Regions from separate parts of the Actinoplanes sp. SE50/110 genome, predicted to be linked through region 2. Evidence: riboswitches for the same ligand, from Rfam matches in the RefSeq annotation. Region 2 holds a riboswitch; each other region holds the start of a gene.

Region 1 (5,681 bases), 2.9 Mb from region 2:
CTGCCCGGATCCTTGGTCATGAAGGGCTCGGAATACTCCCGGACGAGCGACGCTACGTCTTGTTCAATCCGGTTGACCCCGATGACCAGGATCGCATCCTCGGGCACAGCTACGATGGTATCCACCAGCGTTATCTCGATGCCCCGGGGAGGCCGCCTCTGGTGTCGGCTGCGCCGAACCTGCCTGCCGATCTAGCCGTCCTCGTGGAACCGCTGGCGGCAGTGCTTTATGGGTGGGAACTCGCGGCACCCCGCTCCTCGGTAGGGATCTGGGGCGCTGGCACGACCGGAGTGCTTGTCGCCCTGGTCGCAGAGATTCGTGGCGTCCGTGCTCACCTAATTCATCGCCGTACCGACCGGCTGGCCTTTCTGCGCTCCACTGTGCAGCTGCTGTCCACACAGACGTCGACGAAGTTGGATCAACGTCGTGCGGCCCGCCTTGACGGTGCGTTCATCTGCCTACCGAGAGAAGGTGCTCACGGCGCGCTGGCCGACGCATTGGACGCTGTCGGGGACAACGCCACGATTGACCTACTGGGCGGGTTCGGCACCAACGACCGGCACCCCGACCTGCCCGGTGTGGATCTGGGTCAGATCCGCCGATCCAACGTGTGTGGCTCGCCGGTACTCGGCGCTGTGACCCCTGCACGGACTCGTGGTGGTAAGCAGGTGTCGCTTACCGGCCATCGAGGAACGTCAGCGGCACACATGGCTGAGGCTCAGGACCTGCTCATCGAACACGCCGAACGGTTCGGCGCATTGATTACACACGTGCTCGCACTGGACGTCGCAGGCCTCGAAGTCGAGCGCATGGCTCGTGGCGGGACGCGCCCAAGCGGCCGCGCCGAGTACATCAAGGTGGCAATTGATCCGACGATGCCCGACGGCTCTCGTCGGAGGCCAGACTGGACAACGACCATCGAGGATTTGAAGTAGGTGGCATGACGACACCTGCCAGTAAGCCGAGCGAACGGCTCTGCTGCACCGATAGGTGACATCTGAGTACAGCGCGTTCGGCCTGAGCGCCGGGTTGCTCACCGTGGACATGTTCGGTGTCGCTGCTGTGCTTGCAATCGCCGCGGGCCTATGTGTCTTCCGGCGGGCGGTCGTCAGGTCGCCACCCGGGCGGCCCCGGTTAGGGCGACGGCGACCGGCCGATCGGCCGAAATCGCCGGACCGGCGGTTGGCCTGTCGTAGCGGACCGGAGGATCGCTACGAGGTGACGCAGACCAGCGGCTCAAATTTCCTCGTGTTCCCTTTCACAGATCAATATCAGCTTTCCGTTACTGTATGTACACAGCGGGCGTTGGATATTCCGGCACCGGCCTTCTAAAAGCACCTAACACGATCTGTTGAATCGATGTTCATCAGCGTTGCGGAGTGAGGATCAGTCTCGTTCCGGTCTTCGTGAGCAAGGCCTGGGTCGTCGATGACGAGTTGTGGAAGCTGATCGAGCCGGTGCTGCCTGCTTGGCCAGCGAGGGCGCCGGGACCGCGGCCGGTGCCGGACCGGCTGTGCTTGCAGGGCATCCTGTTCGTCCTGCACACCGGGATCGGCTGGGAGGACCTGCCGCAGGAGCTCGGGTTCGGCTCGGGGATGACCTGCTGGCGCAGGCTGCAGCGGTGGACCGAGGCAGGCGTGTTCGACCAGGTCCACCAGATACTGCTGGACAAGCTGAACGCGGCGAACCGGATCGACTGGTCGAGAGCGGCGATTGACGCCAGTCACATCGACGCTAAAAAGGGGGTGCCGGGACAGGCCCGTCGCCGGTCAACCGGGGCAAGCCCGGCTCCAAGCACCACCTGATCTGCGACGGCAACGGCACCCCGATCTACGTGCTGACCAGCGGCGCGAACGTACCTGACATCAAACGTGCCCTGGATCTGCTCGACTGCTACCCGCCGATCGCCGGCAGGCTGGGCCGGCCTCGGCGCCGGTTCGCGGCGCTGCTGGCTGACAAGGCCTACAGCAGTGCGGCGTTCCGCCAGGCCTGCCGTGAACGTGGCACCGAACCCCTCATCCCCAAACCGAAGGCCACCGGGATCAAGGGCCTCGGCAAGCTCCGGTACGTCGTCGAGCAGACCTTCGCTCTGCTGCATCAGTTCCGCCGATTGGCTGTTCGCTGGGAGCGCCGCCTCGACATCCACGACGGCTTCGTCAGCCTTGCCTGCGTCCTGATCTGCTGGCGCAGATTGATCAATTGGACCGATCAGAGATCGTGTTAGGAGTTTTAAATCAGGCAGCCATGACCGCAACATTCACTCAACGTGACCGACCGGATTCCGGAACAACCCGGTGGGCTGGGCTATTAAGGAAGAGCGGCGGGCACGTGCTCGCCGGTCGTGTCGATCGGACCACGCCGAGCCCTGCCCCGGTCCGGCCGCACGAACCCGCATGACGAGTCATGAGGCAATCGGGGGCAGGGACGGGGGAACCATCATCGGTCCTCGACCGGCACGCCGTACTGCGGCGCCCGGGACGTGAGGACCTTGGGGTGAAGCCGCCAGTGTGCGGCCGGGCAACCTTCGCGCCCGAATCCGACAGCTAACCTCGCAGGCGTGCCGGAGGGATTCCTTCACCGTGCGCGTAAGCACTTCGAGCCGACCCGCCCGTACCCTGGGAGCCGGCACTATCGCCCTGTCCGTGGGTCTCGGTCTTCTCACCGGTCTCCTCGACACACCGCAGTCGGCCTCCGCCGCGACCAGGTCGCCGGCCGTCACCACCACGCAGGTGTTCTCACAGACAAGCGTGCCATTCAGCCAGAGCGGCCTCACCCTCAAGGCGGTGGCGTCCCAGTCCAAGGCGGCAGTGTCCCGGGCGGCCGCGAACCGGATCATGATCGAAGCGGCCAAGCACAAGGGCAAGCTGTACAAGTTCGGCGCCGCCGGGCCCAAGCGGTTCGACTGCTCGGGCTACACCATGTACGTCTACAAGAAGGCGGCGGGCAAGAAGCTGCCGCACAAGGCGAACCTGCAGCAGCGGTACGGCAAGGCCATCGCCAAGTCCCGGGCCCGCCCCGGTGACCTGATCATCATCCGTGACGGCTCGTACGGCACGCACGCCGGCATCTACGCCGGTGGCGGCATGATGTGGGCCGCCCCGCGGGCCGGCAAGACGGTCACCAAGCAGAAGATCTGGAGTAGGAACTACGTGGTCCGGCGCCTGGTCTGAGTCGGTCCACCCGGCTGCCTGCGCTTCGCGTCCGGGCATCACACAGCGCCGCCTGCACCCGTCTCGGTCGGGCGCAGGCGGCGCTGTCGTACGACCTGATTCGTGATGCTGGTGAGTCCGCGCTCAGCGCAAGGGGATGTCGGTGGTGTCGTGGGCCGGCCTGGGGCCGTGGATGCGTCGCTGGTCGGGGTTGATCGCCACGTCGTTGATGCTGGCTTCGCGACGACTCATGTATCCATGCTCGTCGAATTCCCACTGTTCGTTGCCGTAGCTGCGCCACCATTGGCCGCTGGGGTCGTGCCATTCGTACTGGAACCGCACGGCGATGCGGTTGTCGTGGAAGGCCCAAAGTTGCTTGCGCAGGGCGTAGTCCAGTTCGCGTCTCCACTTATGGGTCAGGAACGCTTCAATCTCGGCGCGGCCGGTCAGAAAGGTGTCGCGGTTGCGCCACATGCTGTCGGGGGTGTACGCGGCGGCGACGCGTCGGGGGTCACGGGTGTTCCAGGCGTCCTCGGCGGCCTGGACTTTGGCGCGGGCGGTGTCGACAGTGAAGGGTGGCAGCGGATGCCGTGGGGGTTGCGGCGTGCTGGATGGGTCTCTGGTCATGAGGTCTCCTGGGACGGGTGCTGCTGGAAGCGGTTTCGGCGAACCATGTCGCGCAGGGCGTCATTCTCCGCCTGGAGCTGGGTGAGCTGGTCACGGATCGGCGCGAGAGCGTCGTGCAGTTCGGCTTCGTTCCAGCGTGGCGTGATGTGTTGCGGGCAGTTCCAGTCGTAGCTGTGGACCTCGACGGTGATGAGCCGTTCCACCACGCCGGGCGTGCGGAGGGTGCCGAACCTGCCGGCGAGGTGGGCCGGCATGCCGTCGCGGATGTCGTGGACGGTTGCCGTTCCCAGGATCTTGAGTCGTCGACGGTGGGCGTAGTCCATCAGGAACAGGGACACCCGCGGTGAGCAGCCCAGGTTGCCGACGGACAGGTACTGCCGGTTACCGCGAACGTCGGCCCAGGCCAGGACGCTGTGCCCGGCGACCGGGTCAAGCGGGTGCAGGAAGCCCGGTGGGCCGCCGCGGTACTGCAGGTAGGGCCAGCCGTCGGTGTTGACGGTGGCGAGGTAGAAGCCGTCGCGGGCGGTGATGAACGTGATCTCGTCGGCGCCGAGCAGGGCGTCGGTGTCCCAGCCGGCGATCATGCGCTCGATGGCGGCACGGCTGCCGTAGCGCTGTTGGGCGGCGGCAACCGGCGCGGTCGTCAGGTGCTGAAGGTAGTGGTGCGGCATCGTCGGCGTCCCCTCGGGCCGTTCAGATACGCGGCGCCCGGCAGCCGCGGAGCGGGTCGTGCCGGCGCGGCGCGTCCGGTCAGATCAGGGTGCGGGTGAGGAGGAGGCACCGACACGGTCACCATCCGCGGTCCGGCCAGCTGTCCGGCATCCTCCACCCCTAACCACTGAAATAGGTTTTAGTGGTTAGAAGCTAGATCGCTTTCGTCTTACCTGTCAACTGCACTACGCCGGTAAGATGGATGAGTGACGGCACGACCATTGACCGGCGAACCGCTGGCCCTGGACCTGGTGAACACTGAGTGGGTCGACCATGGCCGCACGGTGGACCTCTTCGACGAGCCCGGCGGACTGCTGGCATGGCTCCACGAGCAGCACCTGACCGGCAACCACACCACCGTCGCGGCACCCCTGCGACAGGCCCGATCGGCGCTGCGGCAAGCTCTTGAACAACCCGACGAGCACGCCGAACAGCAGCTCAACGCGATCCTGGCGCGCGGCGTCGTGCGGTACACGCTGCACCAGGGCGCCGTGCGTGAGGGCTCGGACGTCGACGCCGACTGGTCTGCCGCCTGGCACGCCGTCCGTAATTACCTAGACCTGATACGCCAGGATCCCACCCGGATCCGGCGCTGCGCCCACCCCGCCTGTGTCCTCTACTTCTTTGACATCTCCCGCAACGGCACCCGCCGCTGGTGCTCCATGGACGGCTGCGGCAGCCGCGCCAAAGCCGCCCGTCACTACCAACGCCACCGGACAACACCCGGCTGACCCCTCGGCCACGCCCTCCGGATAACGCCATGCCACGTCTTGGACAAGACCTCAACCTGCCCCCCGACGGATACGCGACCGGGTCCAAGATTCACCGCCTGGAGTACCCGCGCAAGGCCGCATGACGAGGAAGCTAGCTTTCAGCGCCCCAGACCTGCAGGCTGCCGCCAGTGTCCAGGCCGCTGCGAGTGAGAACGCTGCCGTTGGTGGCCTGATAGGTGGTGAGGGTTCCGGTCTGCGGGTTGGTGATCAGAAGCCGGGATCCGGACCACACGGCCGGCATGTCGTCCTGAGTGTCTTGCCGGTGGACAGGTCGTGGCGTTCCAGCCGGTAGCGGGTTGTGCCTGCGGCGGTGCCGTCGATCGCGGGACACGGCGGCTGGTTCAGCGATTCGGTGACGGCCCAGCCGCCGGTCAGCGCAGTGTCGGGGAACCAATCGCTGGCCGGCGCGACGGTCCGCGGT
Region 2 (5,681 bases):
CGGGCCGGCCGGTTCGGTCTGGTGATCGGCGTCGACCGGGTGGGCCAGGCCGAAGCGCTGCGGGAGAACGGCGCCGACGTCGTGGTCGATGACCTGGCCGACCTGCTCGACCAGTAATTAAACGAAGATCGATAACCAAGATCGATAAAGAAGAGGCACGACCGTGATCCGTGAACGGGCCTACCCCGTCGACCCCTGGCACATCCGGGAGACCCGGCTGGACCTGGACCTGCTGGCCCAGTCCGAGTCGGTTTTCGCTCTCTCGAACGGCCATATCGGGATACGCGGGAATCTGGATGAGGGTGAGCCGCACGGCCTGCCCGGGACGTATCTGAATTCGTTCTTCGAGCTGCGGCCGATGCCGCACGCCGAGGCGGGGTACGGCTTCCCCGAGTCCGGCCAGACCATGGTCAACGTCACCAACGCCAAGCTGATGCGGCTGCTGGTCGACGACGAGCCGTTCGACGTGCGCTACGGCGAGCTGCGGTCCCACGAGCGTGTCCTGGACATGCGCGCCGGCACCCTGGAGCGGGTGGTGGAGTGGGTCTCCCCGTCCGGCCAGGGCGTGCGGGTGCGCACCGTGCGGCTGGTCTCGTTCACCCAGCGCGCGGTCGTCGCCTTCCTCTACGAGGTCGAGCCGTTGGACGGCGCCGCCCGGCTGATCCTGCAGTCCGAGCTGGTGGCCAACGAGCAGCTGCCGCCGCAGAGCAAGGACCCGCGGGTGGCCGCGGTGCTGGAGCAGCCGTTGCAGGCCGAGGAGATGCTGGAGCAGCGCTCCGGTGGCCTGCTGGTGCACCACACCAAGGTCAGCGACCTGCGCATGGCGGCCGCCATGGAGCACCTGGTGGAGACGCCGGGCCGGCACGCGATCACCACCGAGGGACACGACGACTGGCTGCGCACCACGGTCGCCTGCCGTCTGGAGCCGGGGCAGAAGCTGCGGGTGGTCAAGCTCGCCGCGTACGGCTGGTCCTCGATGCGCTCGCTGCCCGCCCTGCGCGATCAGGTCGGCGCCGCCCTGGCCAGCGCCCGCCTGGACGGCTGGGAGGGGCTGGTCCAGCAGCAGCGCGAGTTCCTCGACGGCTTCTGGGACCATTCGGACGTACGGGTCGAGGGCGACCCGGAGGTGCAGCAGGCGGTCCGGTTCGGCCTGTTCCACACGCTGCAGGCCGGCGCCCGGGCGGAGCAGCGCCCGATCGGGTCGAAGGGCCTGACCGGCCCCGGCTACGACGGCCACACGTTCTGGGACGCCGAGACGTTCGTGCTGCCCGCGCTGACCTACACCCAGCCGTCCGCCGCGGCAGACGTGCTGCGCTGGCGGCATTCGACGCTGGACCTGGCCCGGGAGCGGGCGCAGACGCTGGGGCTGCAGGGCGCGGCCTTCCCATGGCGGACCATCCGCGGGCAGGAGTGCTCGGGGTACTGGCCGGCCGGCACCGCGGGCTTCCACATCGGCGCGGACATCGCCGACGCGGTCCGGCGGTACGTGCAGGCCACCGGCGACTACGACTTCGAGCGGGAGGTCGGCCTGGAGCTGCTGGTCGAGACGGCCCGGCTGTGGCGGTCGTTGGGGCACCACGACCGGCACGGGCGGTTCCACATCGACGGCGTCACCGGTCCGGACGAGTACACCGCGGTGGTGAACGACAACATCTACACCAACCTGATGGCCCAGCAGAACCTGATGGCCGCGGTGGACGCCTGCAAGCGGCACCCGGACCTGGCGCGCCGGTTCGGGGTGGACGACGAGGAGGCTGCCTCGTGGCGGGATGCCGCGGCGGCGGTGCACATCCCGTACGACCGCGAACTGGGTGTGCATCAGCAGTGCGAGGGCTTCACCCGGCTGCAGGAGTGGGACTTCGAGAACACTCCGCCGGAGGGCTACCCGCTGCTGCTCAACTACCCGTATTTCGACCTGTACCGCAAGCAGGTGGTGAAGCAGGCCGACCTGGTGATGGCGATGTACATCCGGGGTGACGCCTTCACGCCGGAGGAGAAGGCGCGCAACTTCGCGTACTACGACGCCCGCACCGTGCGGGACTCCTCGCTGTCCGCCTGCATCCAGGCGGTGATGGCGGCCGAGACCGGGCATCTGGAGCTGGCGCACGACTATCTGGGCGAGGCCGCCCTGATGGACCTGCACGACCTGCACCAGAACGCGCGGGACGGCGTGCACGTGGCGTCGCTGGCCGGTTCCTGGATCGCGCTGGTCGCCGGGCTCGGCGGGATGCGCGATTTCAACGGGCAGCTGTCGTTCGCGCCGCGACTGCCCAGCCGGATCAACAACCTGGAGTTCTCGCTGCTCTGGCGGGGTCTGCGGCTGCGGGTCAACGTGACCGCGAGCGAGGTCACCTACTCGCTGCGCAACGGCGGCGGCTCGGCCCGGCTCACTCTGCTGCACCACGGCAAGGAGATCGAGGTGACCCAGGTCCGCCCGGTGACCATGGCGATCCCGGCGCCCGGCCCGGCCGGCCCGGCGCCGACCCAGCCGGCCGGCCGCGCGCCGGTGCGGCGCGCCACGCCGAACTGACGTAGAGCGGAAAAAGGGCCTCCCGCACGGCGGGAGGCCCTTTTTGCGACCGGTCAGAGCAGCGATACGTGGACGTGGTCCGTGTGGTCGCTCGGGCCGTGGTACGCGTGCCAGTTGTTGGTCGCCGGGAACCAGATCTGCTTGTACCAGATCACGTAGTAGATCCCGAGCCGGTCGGCGTTGCGTACCAGGAACGCGGTGAGGTCGTTGCCGTACCGCATCATGTCGCTGTTGTGCGCGACCGAGAAGCCGCTCTTCTGCAGGGACCAGTCGCAGGCCCGACCCTTCGGATGCTCGAACGGGCCGCCGTCGCGGTGGCACCCGACGAAGCGGTTGAAGCCGGCTTTCTTCACCTCCTGGTAGAGGTGCAGGGTGCGCTTGGTGATGCAACCGCTGGTGGTCGGGTCGTCCACGGTGCAGGACTCGGGCGAGAATCCGCCGCTGGAGTTGCGCGGCGCGGGGGCCGCGACCTTGGACGTCGCGTCGACGAAACCGGCGGTGATGGTCTTGTTGATGCCGGTGCCACCACCGAGCAGGTCGAGCTGGCTCTCCGCAGTGTCGTGCTGCTTCTGCTGGATGGAGAGCTGCTGCTGCTCGTTCTTCAGCTCGGCGTCGAGCGCCGACTTGCTGTTGGTGATCGTGGCGAGCGTGGTGTTCAGATCCTTCAGCTTGTCGTCGTTGAGCTTGTTGATCTCCTCAAGACCGATGGCCTTGTGCAGGAAGTCGCTCGACGAGTCGGCCCGCAGCAGGAAGCCGACCGTGGTGAGCTGGCCGATCTGGTACTGCTGCCGGGCGATCGCGTTGACCTCCGGGATCAGCGCGTCGCGGCGCTTCTCCGCGGCGGAGATCTGGGTGGCGAGGTCCTTCTGCTTCTTCTGCGAGGCCTCGACCGCGAGCTTGGCGTTCACGTACCGCCGGTTGGTCGCCTCGATCTGATCGGAGAGGTCGTCGCCGTCGTCACCCTCCGAGGGTGTCGTCGACGAACTGCCGCTCGGCGCGGCGTGTGCCGGCGTGACGGGCGCCACGAATATCGTGGTGGCCACGAGCGGCGCCAGGGCAAGCATCAGCCACCGGCGGGGACGTGCGGTCATCAACTATCCTTCCTAGTCACCGCCGACCGAGTTAGCTGACGGGTTCGGGACGGAAGCTATCCCTACCGCTTATCGCGGATTCACCCCAACTACCTGGTTCCCCGGCTCACCTTTCGGTGATTGGGCGGCGGCCTGCCGGCAACTCGGGGGCGGTGCCGTCCTGGCAGGACCGGCGGCCAGTTTACCTGAGATATCTCCGGACATCAGGGTCCGGGAAATGGCAAAGCTGTTACCGCCCAACGACTTTCCGTAATCGCCACCACCATTGGTGACCGCCTCGTAGCAATCGGTGCGAGAACTGTCGATTCCTCGATCGAGTGGGTATGGTCTGATGCGGTTCCCACCCGGGGACCGCCGCCTAATCGCAGATCCTGAGAATTCTGAGCGAGCCGGGGATCCACATTCTTCCGGGGTGAATCCGCGCCAGCGGTAGGGGTTTCCTTCGTCCCGAACCCGTCAGCTAACCCGGCCGGCGGCCGACGGAAGGAAATGGACCCTGTGCAGGATGTGACGGCACGGCGACGATGGGCAGCCGTTCTCGCGCTGCTGGTCGCCGCATGCGGGATCGCCGGCGTGACCACGCCGGCCGCCGCCGCTCCCCGGCCCCTGGCCGCCCCGGGGGAGTCCGGTGACGACGGTGAGGGCGGCTCCAAGTCCCTGCTCGACAAACTCGACGAGGCCTCCAAGGGTTACGTCACGGCCAGTGCCAAGCTCAAGCAGTCCCGGGCCGAGCAGACGAAACTGGCCGCCGAGCTCAAGCAGCTCGACGCCGACATGGGCCCGCGGCAGGCCGCGCTGAACAGGTACGCCGCGCAGGCGTACACGATGGGCCGGTTGGGCCCGCTGAGCGCGCTGCTCACCGCGAACACCTCGGCCGGGTTCCTGGACCGGGCCCAGATGCTCGGCACCGTGGCCGCCAAGCAGACCCTGGCGCTCGACGAGCTGAAGGCCACCCGGGCCGGTCGGCAGCAGGCCAAGGCCGCGATCGACCAGGCGGTCACCGACCAGGCGAAACTGACCAAGGTGATGGCCGCCCGCAAGACCCAGGCCGAGCAGGCGCTGAAGAACGCCAACCAGGGCGGCGACTCCGGTGGTGACAACTCCGGCGGCGGCAGCAGCTCGAACGCGGACAAGCCCGGCGGCAGCCTGGCCGGCGGCTGCACGGTCGACGACCCGACCACCACCGGCTGCATCACGCCGCGCCTGCTGTTCGCGATGAAGCAGGCGCAGAAGGCCGGCTTCACCCACTACGTCGCGTGCTTCCGGCATCAGAACAGTGGGGAGCATCCGAAGGGGCGGGCCTGCGACTTCGCCGCCGACAAGGGCGGCTTCGGCGGGGTGGCGACCGGGAGCAGCAAGACCTACGGCACCGACCTGGCGAACTACTTCATCCACAACTCGGACACCCTCGGCGTCCTCTACGTGATCTGGTTCAAACGGATCTGGTTGCCGAGCAGCGGATGGAAGGCGTACAGCGGGGTCGGGGGGACGCCCTCGACGGACCACACCAACCACGTACACCTGTCGGTCATCTAGAAACCGCAAGAAGCCCGGGCCGATGGCCCGGGCTTCTTGCTGGGGACGAGCGAACCTACTTCTTCATGTAGGTCTCGTACTCCTTGAGTACGTCCTCGGTCGGGCCGTCCGCCCGGATCAGCCCCGACTCCAGCCAGATGACCCGCTCGCAGGTGTCCCGGATCGACTGCTCGCTGTGGCTGACCAGGAACACCGTGCCGGCCTGGGCGCGCAGCTCGCGGACCCGGGCCTCGCTGCGGCGGCGGAACTTGGCGTCACCGGTGGCCAGCGCCTCGTCGATGAGCAGCACGTCGTGCTGCTTGGCGGCGGCGATCGAGAAGCGCAGCCGGGCGCCCATGCCGGACGAGTACGTCCGCATCGGCAGCGAGGCGAAGTCGCCGCGCTCGTTGATCCCGGAGAAGTCGATGATCTCCTTCTTGCGCTCCTTGACCTCGGCCGGGGTCATGCCCATGGCCAGGCAGCCCAGCTCGACGTTGCGCTCGCCGGACAGGTCGTTCATCAGGGCCGCGTTGACGCCCAGCAGC
Region 3 (5,681 bases), 2.4 Mb from region 2:
CCGGTCAGCGGCCCGCCCCCGCCGCCGGCGCAGACCGCCCAACGGCGCAGCGCCCGCCCCTGGCCAGCACCACCCAACGGCGCAACGCCCGCCCCTGGCCAGATTGTCTAGCGGCGCAGCGCCGGCTCCTCGAGCGGGAGGCGCGGCAGGGGGACCATCGCCGGGAGCGCCGGCGGTTTCAAGGTTGCGGAAAATTGGGGTCGCACCAACAGGTACGCCGCGGCGAGCAGGGCGAGTGCGGCGACCGCGTCGAGCCAGTAGTGGTTGCCGGTGCCGACGACGACCAGCAGCGTGATCATCGGGTGCAGCAGCCACAGGCCGCGCCAGCGGCTGCCGGTGGCGGCGATCAGGGCGACGGCCACCACGACGGCCCAGCCGACGTGCAGGGAGGGCATCGCCGCGTACTGGTTGGAGAGCTGGTCGTGTTCCGGCGCCCCGTACACCGCCGGGCCGTAGATGCGGCCCAGATCGAGCATGCCGGTGGCGGTCAGCATCCGTGGCGGGGCGAGCGGGAAGCCGAAGTGCACCACCAGCGCCGCGCCGGTGAGCAGGGCGAGCACGTTGCGGGTCCAGCGGTAGTGGGCGGGGCGGCGCACGTACAACCAGATCAGGCAGGCCACGGTGGCGGGGAAATGGACGTACGCGTAATAGCAGTTCGCCGTTTCGACGAGCCAGTGCCAGGAGAGCAACCGGTGCTGAAGGCTGAGCTCGCCGGGCAGGTGCATCCAGCGTTCCAGGTCCCAGACGCGGCGCGCGTTGTCGTAGGCCTCGACGACGTGGCCGGTGGCGGCGATCCGGCCGATCTTGTAGATCGTGAACAGCACGGCGACCAGACCGAGCTCGCGGAGCGCGGAGATCCACTGGGAGCGGGCGGCACGGGGTGGGGCGGCGACGCTCACGGCAAGCTCCTCAATGAGCCGGCCCGGCTCGCTGACACCCAAAAACCGTTAGATCGAGAAAAATGGCCACATGATGTGACCACTCGGGCCACTCTAGCGGTGCCCGGCAACACCCCGGTGACCAGCGGTGGGGCGGCGAAGCTTGCCGCCGAATGAATGCGGCATGACGCACAGCATCCGGCGATCTTGCCAGACGGGCAAGTTTCCGTGACCCGTTAGTGATAAAAGGCTCAGCGGCCCTTCCGTTTCCTCAGGTAGGCGGCCAGGTCGTCGTACTCGCCGCTCTCGTTGGCGAACATCGCGACGTTGCGCGCCGTGGTGAACCACGCGTCCGTCGACGGGCGCACCTCGCGGGCCGCGGCCAGCATGTCCCCCTGGTTGATCATGCGGATCTCGCCGGTCGCGATCGAGTCGCGCATCGCGTACTCGGCGGCCGTCTCACACAGGTGCGCCAGGTCGGCGCCGGAGAAGTGCTCGGTGGCCGCGGCCACCGCCGCCAGATCCACCCCGGCGACCGGCCGGTCCCGCAGGTGGTACTCGACGATCGCGGCCCGGGCCGCACCGTCCGGCGGCAGCACCAGCACGGTCCGGTCGAGCCGGCCCGGCCGGCGCAGGGCCGCGTCGACGTCCCACGGCGCGTTGGTGGCGGCCAGCACGAAGACGCCCTCGTTGCCGCCCTGCACGCCGTCCAGCTCGGTGAGCAACTGGTTGACCACGGTACGCATCGCCGAGGAGTGCAACTGGCTGCGCTTGTGCCCCAGCGCGTCGATCTCGTCGAGGAACAGCACGCAGGGGGCGTGCCCGCGGGCCGACTCGAACAGGTCGTGCAGGTTCCGCTCCGAACTGCCGATCCACATGTTCAGCACGTCGGTGATCGACAGCGAGAGGAACGCCGCGCCCATCTCCCCGGCCACCGCCCGCGCCAGGAATGTCTTGCCGCAGCCGGGCGGACCGTAGAGCAGCAGACCGCCGCGCAGGCTCTTGCCGAACAGGCTGCGGAGTTTCGGGTTGCGCAGCGGGCCGAGGAAGGACACTTCGAGCCGCTTCTTCACCTCGGCCATGCCGCCCACGTCGGCCAGGGTCACGGTGGACCGCTCGACGTCGAACGCCCGGTCGGCATCGCCGGTGACCGGCTCGGGCTCGTCGCCGGCCCGGGCGAACCGGGGCGGGACGACATCGCCGAACTGCTGCTCCATCGCGCCCCAGTCGACCCCGGAGGCCGGGGCGGCAGCCGGGGCCGGCCCGCCGAGCGCGGACGTCATCAAGCCGCGGGCCGTCTCGTTGGCCGGATCACGGCTGAGGACCTGAGCGGCGTGCTCGATCGCCTCGGCGCCCCGGCCGGCCGTCACCAGCAACTCGGCCAGGTGCAGCCGCAGCGGCAGGTCGTCGGGGCGGGCCTGGACCGCGGCGGTCAGGCTGTCGATCAGCGCGTCGCTCATGAAACGCGATTATGCCCGTGTCCGATGTGCCGGAACGCGAAAGGCCGCCCCCGGCGCACCGGAAGCGGCCTGACGACCCGACTGACCGGATCAGCCCGAGGGCCGCCGATAGCCGGCGATCGGACCGCGATCGATCGTCGCCATCCGCACGTGGTCGCCCGTGTGCGGTGCGTGCACGACCATTCCACCGCCGATGTAGATCGACACGTGGTGCACGTCGGAATAGTAGAAGACCAGGTCACCCGGTTTCAGTTCGCTTCGCGAAACCGCGCGGCCCTCGGTCCACTGATCCTTGGTGTAGTGCTCCAGGTGCACGCCGACCGACGCCCACGCCGCTTTCGTCAGTCCCGAGCAGTCGTAGCTGTTCGGGCCCTCGGAACCGAATACGTAGGGTTTGCCGATCAGGTCGCACGCCTTCTGAGCGGCCCGGCCACCGATGTCGTTGGTGTAGTCGACCGGGCAGGGACCCGTCTTGAACGGCCCGTCATCCGTTTTCCCGTACGCCTGCAGGCGCAGTTTCTGCAGGGAGGTGATCTCTTTCTCGATCGCCGTCTTCTTCTGGTTCAGATCGGCGTCGCGGGCGGAGATCTCGGATGCCAGGGCATCCACCTTCGCCTTGTCGGCGGCGTACTTGTCGCGGAGTTTCACCACCTCGCTGATCGAGTCCTGACGGTTCGCGGCGAGCTGTTCGAGCAGCGAGAGCTTCTCGGTCAGGCTGGTCGGCGAACCGCTGAGAATCGCGGCGACAGCGGTCGGCGGGCCTTGCATGTAGGCGTCCGAGGCGAGGCCACGGACGTCTTTCATGGCCACGTCCACTTTCTTCTGCAGCGGGTCGAGCGTCGCGTTCAGCTGCTTCTGCTGCTTCTGCAGTTTGATCAGCTTCCCGTGCACGTCGTTGAAGTCCTCGATGACGGGCTCGAGCTCGTTCCACTGCTTGTCGATCTGGTCCTCGACGCTGGACGGCGAGGGCGTGGCGTGGGCAACGACAGGTCCGGTGAGAACGAGTCCGGCAGCGACGGCGGCGCAGAGCAGACTGCGCAGCACGCCACGCGCGCCTATCCGTTTCACGTAGGTGCGTTGTCCTTTCTTCCATTCAGCCGCCGACCGGGTTAGCTGACGGGTTCGGGCGGGAAGAACGCCCGGCCGCGAACGGCTACACCCCACTTACCTGGTTCCCCGGCTCGCCGTTACGGGCGATTGGGCGGTGGTTCGTCAGATCGGCCGGATGGACGATGGGGGGCTGCCGAACCGGGGACCACCGTACCCGGATCACCGAGGCAAATGAAGCGCGCGCCCGCGGCGAAACCGCTCGCACACCCTCCAGCACTCACAGTGACCGGAATGGCCAGGCATCCAGGGCCTGACCGAGCCAGGGCACGATCAGGATCACCGTGGGTAGCACGATCAGGCTGGCCGCGGCGAGCCCGGCGAGCACCGACAGGCCCCGCGAGGTGACCTCGGGACCGGCCAGCCGGTCGAGGCGGCGGCGCCGGGATTCACCCGCCGGGTCGGCCGGGGCCTCCTCCGCGAGGGGAACCGCGTCGGAGAGCCGGGACAGCGCGGCACGCAGGGGCGCCGCGCCTGTCCGGCGCCGCGCGGCGTCGTCCGACACCATCTCCAACAGCAGGTGTACGGCGTCAAGCGGCGCCCGGGAGCGCAGCGGAGCCGGCACCGCCTGGTAGAACGCGGTGAACGACTCCATCACCAGCTCGTGCCGGTGCCGCAGGTGCGCCTGCTCGTGGGCGAGCACCGCGTCGACCTGGGCACGGTCGAGGACCCGCAGCACCGCGTCGCTGAGCACCACCCGGGGCTCGCGCCCGGGCACGCAGTAGGCCAGTGGCAACGGCGCGTCGAGCACCCGCACCTCGGGACCGCCCAGTTCGCGGTGCCGTTCCACCCGGTCGAGCAGGTCGGCCAGCGTGCGGTGGCGTTCGCGGCGGGCCCGGGCCCGGGCGGTGACCCGGATCAGTGAGATCAACAGCCGGGTGACGATGGTGGCGGCGACCGCCAGGGAGAACACCAGCGCGGCGACCGCCCACGGGTGGCCGGCGCCGGCCGCCCGGGTCAGCTCCTCGGGGGCGGCCAGCACCACGCCGAGCGCGCAGAGCACCGCGGTCAGCGTGAGGGCCTGCCAGAGCAGGACGGCGGCGACCGGGGCGCGGTCGGGCCATCGGGCGCCGGCCAGGATGCCCGGGACGACCAGTGACAGGGTCAACCCGAGGGCACCGAGCAGGAGTGCGGTCACGTCTCTTTCGGTGTCGCGTTCAGGGCGGCCTGGATGGCGCCGGGCGGCAGCTGGCCCAGGAAGTATGCCAGCGCGGCGTCCCGATCGGGAGTGGCACTGAGCGCGTCGAGCATCAGGCCGGCGGTCATCTCCTCGCGGGTCTGCGCCGGCGCGTACCGGTACGCCCGGTCGGCCCGCTGCTGGACGACGAGCTCCTTCTTGGCGAGCCGGTCGAGGACGGTCATCACGGTCGTGTACGCCAGATCGCGGTCGGCGCTGAGCCGCTCGTGCACCTGTCGCACGGTGAGCGGCTCGGAAGCGTCCCAGAGCTGGGTCATGACCTCACGTTCAAGATCGCCAAGTGCCATGTGACCCATCCTACTAGAGCGTGTCGTACTACGTCTCGTAGTATCTACTACGAAGAGTCGTAGAGGGGGAGACCCGATGGACGTGCTCGACCTGACCCGGCTGCAGTTCGCGGTGGTGACGATCTACCACTACCTGTTCGTGCCGCTGTCGATCTGCCTGTCGGCGACCGCGGCGGGACTGCACCTGACCTGGCTGCGGACGCGGACCGAGAAGTACCGGAACCTGACGAAGTTCGTCGGCAAGCTCCTGATCGTCACCTTCGCGGTGGGGGTGGTCACCGGACTCGTGCAGGAGTTCCAGTTCGGGCTCGGCTGGAGCGCGTTCGCCAAGTTCTACGGTGACGTCTTCGGGCCGACCCTGGCGGTCGAGGGGATGCTCGCGTTCTTCCTGGAGGCGACGTTCCTGGCCCTGTGGTATTTCGGATGGGAACGGCTCCCCCGGCGGATCCACGCCGCCACGATCGTGGTCGTCGCGATCGGGACGCTGCTCTCGGCGTACATCATCCTCGCCGGTAATTCCTTCATGCAGAACCCGGTGGCCTACGCCCTCGACCCGGTCACCGGACGAGCCCGCCTGACCAGCTTCACCGGGCTGCTCACCAACGAGGTGGTGCTAGCCGCCTTCCCGCACACGATGGCCGGCGCGGCGATGGCCGGCGGCGGACTGCTGCTCGCCCTCGGGGTGTGGCGCCTCGCCGTTCATGACGAATTCCGGACACTGGCCCGGCTCGGCGCCTGGCTGATGCTGACC
Region 4 (5,681 bases), 800 kb from region 2:
GTTAGATGCCGGTGTGCAGGTCGCCTCGCGGCGAGTGGCTCAGCACGGCTCCAGCCGAACGGTATTCCGTGCAGGCGATGGGTGAGGCCCGGGGACACTGGGCACACCGGCATCCGTTCACAACCTTCGGCACCCGCCCATGATTCCGGGAGCCCTTGTGACCTGAATAACACCGCGGACGTTTGTCCGGCCCGGCGCCGGGTACCGATCCGCCGTGACCGAATCCGAGGAAAACCTACGCCTGGCCGCGTTCCTGGACGGCGCGTACCGCGCCGAGGAACGGATGAGCAGCGGCGATCTGCAGCGGCGGGCGATCGCCGAGGACCTGCCGGCGAGCCTGCTCACCCGGGTGGACGCGCTGCCCGAGGGCGAATACCTGCAGGACGAGGCCGCCGAGGCACTCAGCGCCCCGGCGATCTGATCACTCGGCCCGCTCCTTGGCGATGCTGTAGGCCATCTGCAGGAAGTCCGAGACAGCGGTCGCGGTGAACGCGGTGGCCACCAGCCGGGTCAGCCGGGGCGCCAGGACCAGCCCGCCGGTCAGGCCGGTGGCGATCCAGGCGGCCAGGCAGAACGGGCAGGTGATCAGCTCACCGATGCCGTGCCGCACCGGGCTGCCCTCGTCGCGCACCTCCTCGTTGAGCTCGGCCGCCCCGGCGGGCTCGGTGTACCGGGTGAACGGCGCCCGCAGCGGGCTGGTCACCGAGTCCTTGGCGATCAGCCGGCTGATCTTGTGGGTGGCAATCGAGAGCAGCACCACGTCGGTCATGGCCGGGCGTTCCGGCACCGGCTTACCGGTCAGCTTGGCGGCCGCCGCGAGGCTGGCCGCGAGCGTGCCGAAGGCGCCCATCGCCACCAGGTAGCCGCCCAGCGGCCGGTGGTCGTGCGGGGCGTAAGCGCGGGCCACCTCGGCGACCCGGGCCTGCAGGCTGGACATCGTGGGGGGTCCTTTCAAGCTGGTCAGAAGCCGGGCGGGTCCAGAACCGGGGTGGGGGAGACACGAGCGGGTCAGAAGGCCTGGGTCAGCCGCTCCGGGTCGACCTCACGACCGGGGAAGCGCGCCATGTACTCGGTCTCCAGCTCCGCGGTGCGCCGGAAATGGTTGTCCAGCGCCGCGTCCGGCCCGTGCCGCAGGGTCTGCAGCCGGGTCCGGTAGAGGCTGGTCAACTCCCGGAAGAGGTCGTCGTCGGCGAGTCCGGCCGGGTCGATCCCGGTGTCGGTGCCGGTCTCGGGTCGCGCTGTCGTCATGGTGCACCTCCAGCGATGCGGGCGAACGGGGACAACCGGTGGCTTGCCCGCGCGGGTCCGCGCCAAACCCGCCGGTAGGCTCGGGGGCATGAAAGGGCTGTGGTCTCCGGCGTGGATCGCCCGCCACCTGCTGGCGCTGATCCTCACCGCGGGCTGCCTCGGCCTGGGCTGGTGGCAGTACAGCCGGGCCACCGGCGGCAACTCGCTCAGCTGGGGCTACATGTTCGAGTGGCCGGTCTTCGCGGGTTTCGTGGTGTTCATCTGGGTCCGCGAGATCCAGTTGTTCCGCAAGCCGCGGGACACCGGGGCGGAGGCCGAGCCGGCCGAGCCGGAGCGGGTTCCGGGCGCCCCGGTCGCCGTGGGCCGGCCGGTGCGGGTCGCGGTCCGGCCCGCCGAGGCGGTGGCGGCCGACCCGGAGCTGGACGCCTACAACGACTATCTGACCTGGCTCGCCGAGCACCCCGGCGCCCGCCCGGCCGACTACCCCGGCCGCATCATCAAGTAGTAGAAGCTCGAAGGAGACCCCCGTGCGCGGCGCGCTCACCCGTTACCGGATCATTGCCTGGATCGTCGGCGTGTTCCTGGTCGTTCTCGTACTGGTCGGCATGCCGCTGAAGTACTTCGGCGACAACGACACGGTGGTCGCGGTGATCGGCCCGCTGCACGGTTTCCTCTACATGATCTATCTGCTGTTCAGTTTCGACCTGTCCCGCCGGGCCCGGTGGCCCTTCGGCCGGATGATCCTGGTGATGCTGGCCGGCACCATCCCGTTCTTCTCGTTCTGGGCGGAGCGTCAGGTGACCCGGCACTGGATGACTGAAGTAGCGTGGGAACCGGCCGTCAAATAACGCAGCGCGCGGGTCGAATAACAGCCCGTTATCGGGATTAAGTTCGCAAGACCGGCTATTCGCAGATTTCACGCGCGGAGGACTTGATTTTGTTTTCTGCGCCGATAAGTTGATGCGGTTGGTTCGGTCCGCAGCCACAAACCCTCCGGGTGGCGCCGGCCAACGCCGCTGAATCTCACGAGCCGGGGACCCATCTTTCCGGGGTGAATCCGCCACGCGCGGTAGGACGCCTCTTCCGAGTCCGAACCCGTCAGCTAACCCGGTAAGCGGCCATGAGCGGAAGAAAGGCCCCCTGACCAGTGCCACTCCCCCGTACCAGGCTCCGGGCGCTGGTGGTCGCGCTGACCGCGCTGGCGATCACCACGTCGGGCGCTACCGCCGCGCACGCGGCCCCGTCCAAGGACGAGCTGAAGAAGCAGATCGAGGCGGCTTCCAACAAGCTGGACGACGTCACCGAGGCGTACAACAAGACCCGCATCGACCTGAAGGCGACGCAGACCGACGCGGCCAAGCTCACCGCGTCCCTCAAGCCGGCCGAGGCGGCGAAGAACCAGGCCGTCACGAAGGTGAACGCGATCGCCGCGTCGTCGTACATGACCGGCCGGGTCGGCCCGATGACCCTGATCCTCGGCGGCAACCAGCATGACCTGCTGGAGCGGCTGAGCTACCTGGACCAGCTCAGCAAGTCCAACCAGGCGCAGATCGACAACTACACCGAGGTCAGCCGGACCTACACGTCTCGGCAGGCCGAGCTCAAGGCCACCGAGCAGAAGCAGGCGCTGCAGCTCAAGGAGCTGGACGCGCAGAAGGCCAAGTACACCAAGGATCTGCAGAAGCTGACCGCGACGCAGAAGGAACTGTACGGCAAGCCGACGCAGAGCTCCGGCTCGTGGACCGGCCCGATCCCGAAGGGCTCCGGTGACGCCGGGGTGGCGGTCGCCTTCGCGTACAAGCAGATCGGCAAGCCGTACGGTTTCGGGGACGAGGGTCCCAACTCGTACGACTGCTCGGGTCTGACCAAGGCCGCCTGGGCCGCGGCCGGGCACTCGCTGCCACACAGCGCGTCCGAGCAGCGATACGCCAGTGGTGTCACCTACATCAAGGCGGGCACCGCGGGGTTCGTCCCCAAGCAGGGTGACCTGGTGTTCTATCGCGACGGTGGCCACGTCGCGCTGTACGTCGGCAGCGGCATGGTCATCGACGCACCGCACGGTGGCGCCGACGTGACCCGCCGCACGATCAACATCATGCCCGTACAGGGATACGGCCGGATCTCGTAACACCGCGCACAGCGAGAAGGCCGGCACCCGCTCTCGGGGTGCCGGCCTTCTCTCGTCGTATCAGGGTCAGGCGGCCTGCAGGCCCTCGGCCCGGGCCAGCTCACGCAGCCGGCCGAGCGCCTGGATCTCCAGCTGCCGGATCCGCTCCCGGCTGAGCGAGAAGCGCGACGCCACCTCGGTCAGCGAGTGCTCCCGACCGTCCTCCAGTCCGTACCGCGCCCGCATGATGCCTGCCGACCGGTCGTCCAGGTGGTTGAGCAGCCCCTCGATCCGCTGCCGCTCCAGGGCGCTAAGCACGATCTCCTCGGGCGACGGCGCGTCGCTGTCGGCGACCAGGTCGCCCAGGTTGGTGTCGCCGTCGTCGCCGACCGGAGTGTCCAGGGACACGGTGTCCTGGGCCCAGCGGGTGAGCTCGTTGACCCGCTCGACGGTGACGCCGAGAGCCGCCGCGATCTGCTCCGGCTCCGGGTCGCCGCCGAGCTCACGGACCAGCTGGCGGGTCACGTTGCGCATCCGGTTGACGTCCTCGACCAGGTGCACCGGCAGGCGGACGGTCCGCTCCTGCTGGGCGATGGCCCGGCTGATCGCCTGACGCACCCACCACGTCGCGTACGTGGAGAACTTGTAGCCGCGCTCGTAGTCGAACTTCTCGACCGCGCGGACCAGACCGGTGTTGCCCTCCTGGATCAGGTCGAGCATCGGCATGCCCGAGCGCACGTAGCGGCGGGCGATCGAGACGACCAGTCGCAGGTTGGCGCGAATGAACAGGTCCTTCGCCCGGCTGCCCTCGGTGACGAGGCGCTCGAGCTCCTCCCGGCTGATGCCGCGGCGCTCCTCGCCCTGCTCGAGCAGGTGCTCGGCGTAGAGGCCCGCCTCGATCGCCTTGGAGAGCTCGACCTCCCGCGCGGCGTCCAACAGCGGCGTCCGGGAGATCTCGTGCAGGTAGACTCCGACGAGGTCGCGCTCCTCGGCAACCTGGTCGGTACGCATCACGGTGTTCTTCTCCACGTTGCCCACGGTCCCCTCATTGCCGTCACTAACCCTGTTACGGGCATTACCTGCGTCCATCAGCCCTCTCCCGTAACGTCCGCAGCTCGTGCATTGCGGTTGCTGACATCTACACAACAAATGGCTGCCTGCGCTGATTCCGCCTGGCCGATCGAAAGTGTCACGAATGCCTGGGTCTTACCTGAGAGCCCAGTGCGCGGTAGCTGAGCGCGGCCCGTACCGGACCGCCTTGCGGATAGACGGTTACCCGTCGCGCGCCTCATAACACCATCGGCCTCTCATCGTCCACAGCGACGGGCATCACCTTGAGTGCCGCGACGCTCGTCACCCTGGCGCTCGATACCCTGATATACGGGTGCGCCGCCCCTGGGGTTCACGTGCAGCATCGACCGGCTGCCGACGGGCCTGAATCAAACGCGACCGTCAATTGAGATCGCACCCCGCCGGCCGCACCCGCCGAACGGGACCATCGGTCACGATGCGGCACGGCGCGTCGCAGATCACTCGCCCATCCGGGTGACGCTCCCCGGACCGGTGACATTCGTAGCCGCGGCCTCGACGGGTGGGTGAAGTGAGCAACACCACACCCGGGAAGATCTTCCCCATGACCAATACTGCTCTGGTGACCGGCGGCACCGGCGGGCTCGGCGCCGCCACCGTCGCAGCGTTCCTGGCGGCCGGGTGGCGCGTGGTGGCCCCGGCCCGGCCCGGCTCCAGCGACCGGGTGCCGGCCGGTGCCGTCGCCGTCCCGGCCGACCTGACCGACCCGGCGGGCGCGGCCGCCGCCGTGGCGGCGGCCACCGCCGAGCCGGGCGCCCCGCTGACCGCGGTGGTCAATCTGGTCGGTGGGTATGCGGGCAGCGGCCTGATCGCCGACACCCCGGTCGACGAGTTCGAGGCGATGTTCACCGCCAACCTGCGTCCCACCTATCTGGTCACCGCGGCCGCCCTGCCGCACCTGGTGGCGGCCGGCGGTGGCGCGGTGGTCAGCGTCTCGTCGCGGGCCGCGGTGGCGCCGTTCGCGGGCGCGGCCGGGTATGTCGTGTCCAAGGCCGCGGTGCTGGCCTTCGCCGAGACCGTCGCCGTCGAGTACCGCCGGCAGAACGTGCGCAGCAACACGGTGCTGCCCAGCGTGATCGACACGCCGGCGAATCGGGCCGCGATGCCGGACGCCGACCACAGCCGCTGGGTCGACCCGGAGTCGATTGCCGCGACCATCCTGTTCCTCGCCTCGGATGCCTCCGCACCGACCAGCGGCGCGCGCATCCCGGTCTACGGCCAGGCCTGACGAGCCGGA

What was found. Region 2 has a riboswitch for cyclic di-AMP ahead of ACSP50_RS02290 (hypothetical protein). Riboswitches for the same ligand answer to the same signal wherever they lie in the genome.
Region 1: another riboswitch for cyclic di-AMP. It lies ahead of ACSP50_RS44330 (C40 family peptidase); the one in region 2 lies ahead of ACSP50_RS02290 (hypothetical protein).
Region 3: another riboswitch for cyclic di-AMP. It lies ahead of ACSP50_RS12745 (NlpC/P60 family protein); the one in region 2 lies ahead of ACSP50_RS02290 (hypothetical protein).
Region 4: another riboswitch for cyclic di-AMP. It lies ahead of ACSP50_RS05870 (NlpC/P60 family protein); the one in region 2 lies ahead of ACSP50_RS02290 (hypothetical protein).

The regions. Positions count from the first base shown of each region.
Region 1 covers NZ_LT827010.1:6,889,148-6,894,828, forward strand. Annotated here, with positions in the region: gene ACSP50_RS30735 (zinc-binding dehydrogenase) at 1-935, shown strand, start outside; one part of gene ACSP50_RS30740 (IS5 family transposase) at 1,407-1,737, shown strand; one part of gene ACSP50_RS30740 (IS5 family transposase) at 1,737-2,224, shown strand; cyclic di-AMP (ydaO/yuaA leader) riboswitch at 2,397-2,573, shown strand; gene ACSP50_RS44330 (C40 family peptidase) at 2,643-3,170, shown strand; gene ACSP50_RS30750 (nuclear transport factor 2 family protein) at 3,294-3,776, opposite strand; gene ACSP50_RS30755 (pyridoxamine 5'-phosphate oxidase family protein) at 3,773-4,447, opposite strand; gene ACSP50_RS30760 (CGNR zinc finger domain-containing protein) at 4,694-5,218, shown strand; gene ACSP50_RS30765 (hypothetical protein) at 5,468-5,681, opposite strand, start outside.
Region 2 covers NZ_LT827010.1:517,831-523,511, forward strand. Annotated here, with positions in the region: gene ACSP50_RS02280 (HAD family phosphatase) at 1-117, shown strand, start outside; gene ACSP50_RS02285 (glycoside hydrolase family 65 protein) at 164-2,530, shown strand; gene ACSP50_RS02290 (hypothetical protein) at 2,584-3,621, opposite strand; cyclic di-AMP (ydaO/yuaA leader) riboswitch at 3,625-3,758, opposite strand; cyclic di-AMP (ydaO/yuaA leader) riboswitch at 3,967-4,112, shown strand; gene ACSP50_RS02295 (hypothetical protein) at 4,111-5,157, shown strand; gene ACSP50_RS02300 (ABC transporter ATP-binding protein) at 5,213-5,681, opposite strand, start outside.
Region 3 covers NZ_LT827010.1:2,868,432-2,874,112, reverse strand. Annotated here, with positions in the region: gene ACSP50_RS12755 (phosphatase PAP2 family protein) at 108-899, opposite strand; gene ACSP50_RS12750 (tetratricopeptide repeat protein) at 1,130-2,338, opposite strand; gene ACSP50_RS12745 (NlpC/P60 family protein) at 2,429-3,406, opposite strand; cyclic di-AMP (ydaO/yuaA leader) riboswitch at 3,421-3,552, opposite strand; gene ACSP50_RS12740 (M56 family metallopeptidase) at 3,666-4,583, opposite strand; gene ACSP50_RS12735 (BlaI/MecI/CopY family transcriptional regulator) at 4,580-4,900, opposite strand; gene ACSP50_RS12730 (cytochrome ubiquinol oxidase subunit I) at 5,007-5,681, shown strand, end outside.
Region 4 covers NZ_LT827010.1:1,318,562-1,324,242, reverse strand. Annotated here, with positions in the region: gene ACSP50_RS05895 (hypothetical protein) at 215-421, shown strand; gene ACSP50_RS05890 (DUF1360 domain-containing protein) at 422-937, opposite strand; gene ACSP50_RS05885 (DUF6158 family protein) at 1,009-1,248, opposite strand; gene ACSP50_RS05880 (hypothetical protein) at 1,337-1,753, shown strand; gene ACSP50_RS05875 (DUF3817 domain-containing protein) at 1,776-2,096, shown strand; cyclic di-AMP (ydaO/yuaA leader) riboswitch at 2,253-2,380, shown strand; gene ACSP50_RS05870 (NlpC/P60 family protein) at 2,396-3,376, shown strand; gene ACSP50_RS05865 (RNA polymerase sigma factor RpoD/SigA) at 3,443-4,444, opposite strand; gene ACSP50_RS05860 (SDR family NAD(P)-dependent oxidoreductase) at 4,989-5,672, shown strand.